2 regions of the Polaromonas sp. P1_F6 genome follow, and region 2 is predicted to be linked to the other one. Evidence: predicted binding sites of a transcription regulator. Region 2 holds the regulator's gene; the other holds the start of a gene.

Region 1 (3,407 bases), on a different contig from region 2:
CACGGCTTCCAGGCCGGGCCGGGGATTGTCGATCATCCACTGGCTCAGCGTTTGCCCGTCGATGTATTCGGTGGCCACATACACATAGTGGCGCTTTCGGGTCGGCACATAAGGCTTCAGCACATGCGCGCTGTTGATGCGCCGGGCGATCCACTCTTCCGTCAAAAACCTTTCAAGGTAGGCCGGGTCACCGCCCAGGTCTATTGACGGTGTTTTCAGGATGACGAGCACGCCCGTTTCGTTGTCTGTGGCGAGGTAAATATGGCTGCGGCTGCTGCCGTGCACTTCGCGGACGATGGTGTAGCCGTCAAACTGCGTCCTGGCCTCCAGGATGGGCGGAAGCGGCAGGCCCGACAGCTGCTGGAGCAACTCGCCGGCCTGCCCGTTGGGCAGCTCATCGACGCGGACAATCTGTGCCGTGAGGTTGTCGCCGCTGCCCCGCTCCAGGGCTTTTTCAACGATGGATTTGGCCGCCATATCAAGCCCACCGGGCTCGTCGGCACAGATGTGGATGAGGCCGGCCATGTCGTATTCGCTGACGTGTTCGTACACGCCGTCGGTGGCCAGAAGAAAGATGTCGCCCTGCTCCACCTGCTGGGTCTGGTAGTCGATCTCAAGCTGCGGCTTGAAGCCCAGCGCACGGCCAAGGTAGCTTTGGCCCTGGGAAATCCACACACGGTGGTCGTTGGTCAGTTGTTCCAGCGCCTTGCCGCGCAGGCGGTAAATGCGCGAGTCACCGACATGAAAAATATGCGCGGTGGTCGACTTGATGACCATGGCGCTCAGCGTGCACACATAACCTTTATCCTTGTCGTAGCGGTATTGGCTTTTCTGCGTCTGGGCATGCAGCCAGGAGTTGGTGGCGCTCAAGATCCGCTCGGCCGATGTCTTGACCGACCAGGCCTCCGAGGTGCAGTAATAGTCTTCAAGAAAACCAGTGACGGCGTACTGGCTGGCCACGTCGCTGACGGCGCTGCTGCTGATGCCGTCGGCCAGCGCAACGGCGATGCCCTTGGCGCTCAGTTGCGGCTCTTTAGGTACATAGATACCGTGGAAATCCTGGTTGGTTTCCTTGCGGCCCTTGTCCGAATACTGACCTGCCGATATCTTCAGTTCACTGGACATGTGGGGTACCGGCAAAGCCCCCGCGCATGCAAGATGCGCGAGGGCCTTTGTTTTGGAGGCGGATTATTTGAAAGAACGTGTCGGTCCGGTTTTAATGTGTGTGGCATACAGCGTCAAGCCGGTGAAGGCCAGGCCGCCCACCAGGTTGCCCAGCACCGTCGGAATTTCGTTCCAGATCAGGTAGTCCATGATGGTGAAATGCGCGCCCAGCAGCAGGCCGGATGGGAACAGGAACATGTTCACGATGGAGTGCTCAAACACCATGTAAAAGAACAGCATGATGGGCATCCACATCGCGATCACCTTGCCGCTGACCTGGGTGGAGATCATCGCACCCACCACGCCGGCCGACACCATCCAGTTGCACAACATGCCGCGCACGAAGAGCGTGAGCATGCCGTTCGCACCGTATTTCTGGTAGCCCAGCGTGCGGCTCTCGCCCACGATGCCGATAGCCTTGCCCACGGCGCTGGGCTCGGTCGAGAAGCCGTTGGTGACGTAGATGGCCATCATCACCGCCACCGTGAAGGCGCCCGCGAAGTTGCCGACGAACACCAGGCCCCAGTTACGCAGCACACCCTTGAGCGTGACGCCCGGGCGCTTGTCGATCAGCGCCAGCGGGCACAACACAAACACGCCGGTCAGCAAGTCGAAGCCGAACAGGTACAGCATGACAAAACCCACCGGGAACAGCACGGCGCCCAGCAGGGGCTGGCCGGTCTGCACGTTGATGGTGACGGCGAACCAGGCTGCCAGAGCCAGAATGGCGCCGGCCATGTAGGCCCGGATAACGGTGTCGCGGGTGGACATGAAGATTTTGGATTCACCCGCATCCACCATCTTGGTCACAAATTCCGAAGGCACTAAATAAGCCATACGATCCCTCTAAATCCTGAAAAAAGCCAAAAAAAAATCCACTTCGAGATCTTCAAAAGATTGAAGACCGAAGTGGACGTCGTTATCCATTCAGATCGATGGGCACCGGCGAAGCCCGCCGTACCCTGCGCAGGCCTTCGTTAGCCTGACCTGATGGATGCAAGCACATACCGTGCCGCTAACAAAACACCGCGAATCCGGGCTTGCCGACGCTTTAGCGACGCTTTTACCCGTCGTTTTGGCACTGCGAAGGGAGTGACTGCCCCAAATTTGTGCATCGAGGTGTCCATCTTTAAATATTTTGGTGCCAGCTGGGCCACTGCCGGATACAGGCGCTAAGGCGCAAGCCGCTGCGCAAAGAACGCCAGGATCTCGTCACGCGCCGCCAGTGTGGGCTGGCCCGCCTCGTCGATCAGGTGGGCGGTGACCACGCTGTGCGGTGTCTTCACGTGCGCCGCAAAGAACGGCGGCACGTCGGGGTTGGCGGCGCTGTCGGGCAGCACGCGGCCCACAAAGCGGTCGCCCAGCGCCTCGGCATAGGCCGCAAAGCGCTGGGCCCTGCAAAAGCTGTCGCCTTCAAACCGATAGGCCAGCACCGTGAGGTTCTCGCGGTCCAGCCGCTGGCGGACGGCCTTGATGTCCGCAGGCGAAATTTCGATGCCGGCCGGATCATTGAGCGGCAGCGACGGCTGGCACAGCACCGGCGCCAGCATGGCAGGCTCCAGCATCATCGTGAGGGCGAAATTACCCGTCCAGCACATGCCGATGGCGCCCACGCCGGGGCCGCCGCACTCGTCATGCGCCAGCCTTGCCAGTGCCCGCAGCCACTGCGTGGCCGGGCTGGCCTGGTTGGACGCGAACGCGCGGAACTCGGCGCTGACACAGGCGCGCTGAAAGATGGCCGCGCCTTCATCGGCACGCGGCACGGCGCCGTCGCGGCCAAAGAGCGACGGCATGTAGACGGTAAAACCTGCGTCGCGCACCCAACGGCTGAAGCGCGCCACGTGCGGGCTGATGCCGGGCATCTCGGTCATGACGATCACGGCCGGGCCTGTACCCATGAGGTAGACCTTCCTGGTGATGCCGTCGAGCGTGATCTCGCGCTGGGTGAAATCCTCGAGGGAGTCGTCTTCGGTCAGCTTGCGCGTTGTCATCGGTGTCCTTGCTTTGCGAACGGTGGGAGCAATGGCGTCCGTGGAATTCATGGAACAGATGAATTTGGCACCGCACGCGCGTAAACTCCCAGTGTCTATTTCGACATGTTTAAGGCCTTTTCAGCCAATGCGAGATTTCACCCTCCTGCTGCTGCCGGGCACCTTTGCCACCGGCGTGGCGGCCACGCTCGATATCCTGCAGGCCGCGTCTGCCCTCGCGCCGCGCATGAAGCTGGCGCGCCCCACCTGGCG
Region 2 (3,407 bases):
CGAACGCATTGAATATGACAGCCGCGCCGACCTGGTGAAGTTCATCAAGCGGGCGGTGGTGCGCCGCTACAACGGTGCCACCCTGGTGGACGAAACCACCGGCAGCCTGATTGTTTATGACAACAACACCGACGTCTTCACCGTGGATGGGGGCGCGCAAAACCGTACGGCCAGCAACCCCACGGGGCGGGTTCGCGCCATGCTGTCACCCCGCGCGACAGCCTCGGCACCCGTTGCGGCACCGCCCGCGGGCCCAGCCCCGGTTCTGCGCCCCAGCACGACGCTGGGCAATGAAAAGAACTAGAAAGACCTGCACAGATGGATGTGGTGACTGACACTTCAGCGGCCCCGGCCGCTCCTGCCCTGACCCCCAGCCGCCTTGTTGCGCAAGGTCTGCAAAAATCGTACGGCAGCCGCAAGGTGGTGCAGGACGTTTCGCTGTCCGTGCAAAAAGGCGAAGTCGTGGGCCTGCTGGGCCCCAACGGCGCGGGCAAAACGACCTCGTTCTACATGATCGTGGGCCTGGTGCGCGCCGATGCAGGCGAAATTTCCATCGACGGCGAGTCGGTCGAGCACATGCCGATTCACCTGCGTGCCCGCCTGGGCCTGAGCTACCTGCCGCAGGAAGCGTCGATTTTCCGCAAGCTCACGGTGGAAGAAAACGTGCGTGCCGTGCTGGAGCTGCAGCTCGACAAAACCGGAAAACCGCTGGGGCGCGCAGACATCGAGTCGCGGCTCGACGCCCTGCTGCAGGATTTGCGGGTAGATCATTTGCGCAATTCACCGGCACCGGCGCTCTCGGGCGGCGAGCGCCGCCGGGTCGAAATCGCGCGGGCGCTGGCAACCCAGCCGCGCTTCATCCTGCTGGATGAGCCCTTTGCCGGTATCGACCCCATTGCCGTGATCGAAATCCAGCGCATCATCGGTTTCCTCAAATCGCGCGGCATCGGCGTGCTGATCACCGACCACAACGTGCGTGAAACACTGGGCATTTGCGACCACGCCTACATCATCAGCGACGGCCACGTGCTGGCGCAAGGCACACCGTCCGAGATCGTGAATAACGCCGATGTGCGCCGCGTCTATCTCGGCGAACACTTCAAGATGTAGAACATGGTTCCCCCCTGTTGTCGCTCACTTCGTGTAGCTCCCTCTCCCCCTCCGGGGACGGCGCCTGCGGCCTGGCAAAGCCAGTTCCGCGGCGCCCGCTGGTTAAAGACGTATTGCCTCAACCTTCCGCAAGTTTGAAAATCCAGTGAAACAAGGTCTGTCACTCCGCGTCTCGCAGCATCTTGCGCTGACACCTCAACTACAGCAGTCGATCCGGCTGTTGCAGCTGTCGACGCTTGAGTTGAGCCAGGAGGTCGAGCAGATGCTCGACGAAAACCCGTTTCTGGAAGTGTCGGAAGAGACGGCGGTGCGCGAAGAGTTTGGGCTGGAGCACATCAACACGCCGGTAAGCCAGGACAGCCGCGAGTTTGAATCTGCTACGGATTCGATAGCTGGCGGCGCAGACGAGACTAGCGCTACAGCCCCGAATGACGCAGAAGTCAGTGCGGAGCCCAAGCTCGAGGAAAGCTGGGAAGGCGATGGCACGGTAGAAACCACGCCCGACGACAGCGAGTGGGGAAGCGACGCACCGGCGCGCAAGAACAACAATGAAGAGAGCGAAGCCGAGGCCTCCGACCTCACGGGCAGCCATGAGTCGCTGCAGGACCACCTGCACCGGCAATCGCTGAGCTTGCGCCTGTCGGAGGAAGACCGTGCCGCGCTGCACTTCCTCATTGAATCGCTCAACGACGACGGCTACCTTGAAGACAGCCTGGCGTCGCTCGCGGCCGGTCTTGCAAGAGATGACATGGCGCAGGCGGAAGAACTGGAGCAGCGTTTTGCGATGGCGCTCAAGCTGCTGCACCACATGGAGCCTGCCGGTGTCGGTGCGCGCAACCTGGCGGAATGCCTGAGCCTGCAGCTGCTGGACTGCAAGGACTGCGAAGAAACCCGCGCAGCCATTGCCATGTGCAAGCAACCGATGGAGCTGCTGGCCAAGCGCGACGTGAAACGCCTGTCGCACCTGTGCGGTTTCACCGAAGCCGCCATCAAGGGCGCGATCACGGTGATAGGCCGGCTCGATCCCAAGCCCGGGCGCCGCTTCGTGAACGTGGAGCGCAACCTGATCGTGCCCGACGTCATCGTCATCAAGTCGGGCCGGGGCTTCAAGGTTTCGCTCAATGGCGACGTCATGCCGCGCCTGCGCGTGCACGACATTTATGCCAATGCCCTCAAGCAGCACAAGGGCCAGGGCGGCCAGGCGCTGCAGCAGCGCCTGCAGGAGGCCCGCTGGTTCATCAAGAACATCCAGCAGCGCTTTGACACCATCCTGCGCGTGAGCAGTGCGATTGTGGAACGGCAGAAAAATTTCTTCACGCACGGTGAACTCGCCATGCGCCCGCTGGTGCTGCGCGAAATCGCCGACGAGCTGGGCCTGCATGAGTCCACCATCTCCCGCGTGACCACGGCCAAGTACATGGGCACCCCTTTCGGCACCTTTGAGCTCAAGTATTTCTTCGGCTCCGCGCTCGGCACCGAAACCGGCGGCAATGCTTCCAGCACGGCGGTACGCGCGCTCATCAAACAATTTGTCTCGTCCGAAAGCCTCAAGAAACCGCTCAGCGACAACCAGATTTCCGAAATGCTCAAGGAGCAGGGCATTGAATGCGCACGCCGCACCGTGGCCAAGTACCGCGAAGCCCTGCGCATAGCGCCCGCCAACCTGCGCAAATCACTCTAGCCGCCCAATCAGGCCGCGCTGCCCGTCCCTCAAAGTCAGTCATGAATCAACTCCAATTGTTTTTACCGTGCGCCGCAGGCGTCGAAACCCTGCTGGCCACCGAGGTCAAGCGTGTCACCGGGATCGACGGCAAAGCCTGGCGCGCCGGCGTGCAGCTGCAGGCGTCGTGGCGCGACGCGTTGCAGCTCAACCTGCACAGCCGGCTGGCGCAGCGTGTACTGATCGAACTGCAGCATAACCAGTACCGCAGTGAGCAAGACCTCTACAACGCTGCTGCCAACGTGGCCTGGGAAATCTGGTTCACGCCCAAGCAGACCTTCAAGGTCGAGATCACCGCCCAGCACAGCCCGCTGCAAAGCCTGAACTTCGCGGCGCTGAAGATCAAGGACGCGATCGCCGACCGCTTTCGCGCCAAGTTCGACGACGTGCGCCCCAGCGTCGACACGCGCTGGCCCGACGTGCGCGTCTACGTGCACCTGACGACGGACACCGTCACGGTCTACATCGACACCTCGGGTGAGCCGCTCTTCAAGCGCGGCTGGCGTGAAGACAAGGGTGATGCCCCGCTGAAGGAAACCCTGGCCGCCGCCATGATTGCCGCCAGCGGCTGGGACCA

The links. The regulator sigma-54, encoded in region 2, starts transcription at its own class of promoters, with help from an activator protein. The targets are predictions, from matches to a motif close to TGGCANGNAANCTGCTTT.
Region 1: AC1DY9_RS05290 (formate/nitrite transporter family protein) is a predicted target of sigma-54. The motif match lies at 2,162-2,179, and genes of this name have one in related genera.

What each region holds. Positions count from the first base shown of each region.
Region 1 is NZ_JBFUBQ010000001.1:1,137,294-1,140,700, reverse strand. Features, by position in the region: gene AC1DY9_RS05295 (bifunctional protein-serine/threonine kinase/phosphatase) at 1-1,125, opposite strand, end outside; gene AC1DY9_RS05290 (formate/nitrite transporter family protein) at 1,189-2,001, opposite strand; gene AC1DY9_RS05285 (dienelactone hydrolase family protein) at 2,337-3,155, opposite strand; gene AC1DY9_RS05280 (GlxA family transcriptional regulator) at 3,283-3,407, shown strand, end outside.
Region 2 is NZ_JBFUBQ010000004.1:360,238-363,644, forward strand. Features, by position in the region: gene lptA (lipopolysaccharide transport periplasmic protein LptA) at 1-304, shown strand, start outside; gene lptB (LPS export ABC transporter ATP-binding protein) at 319-1,110, shown strand; gene AC1DY9_RS15105 (RNA polymerase factor sigma-54) at 1,256-2,791, shown strand; gene AC1DY9_RS15110 (THUMP domain-containing class I SAM-dependent RNA methyltransferase) at 2,833-3,407, shown strand, end outside.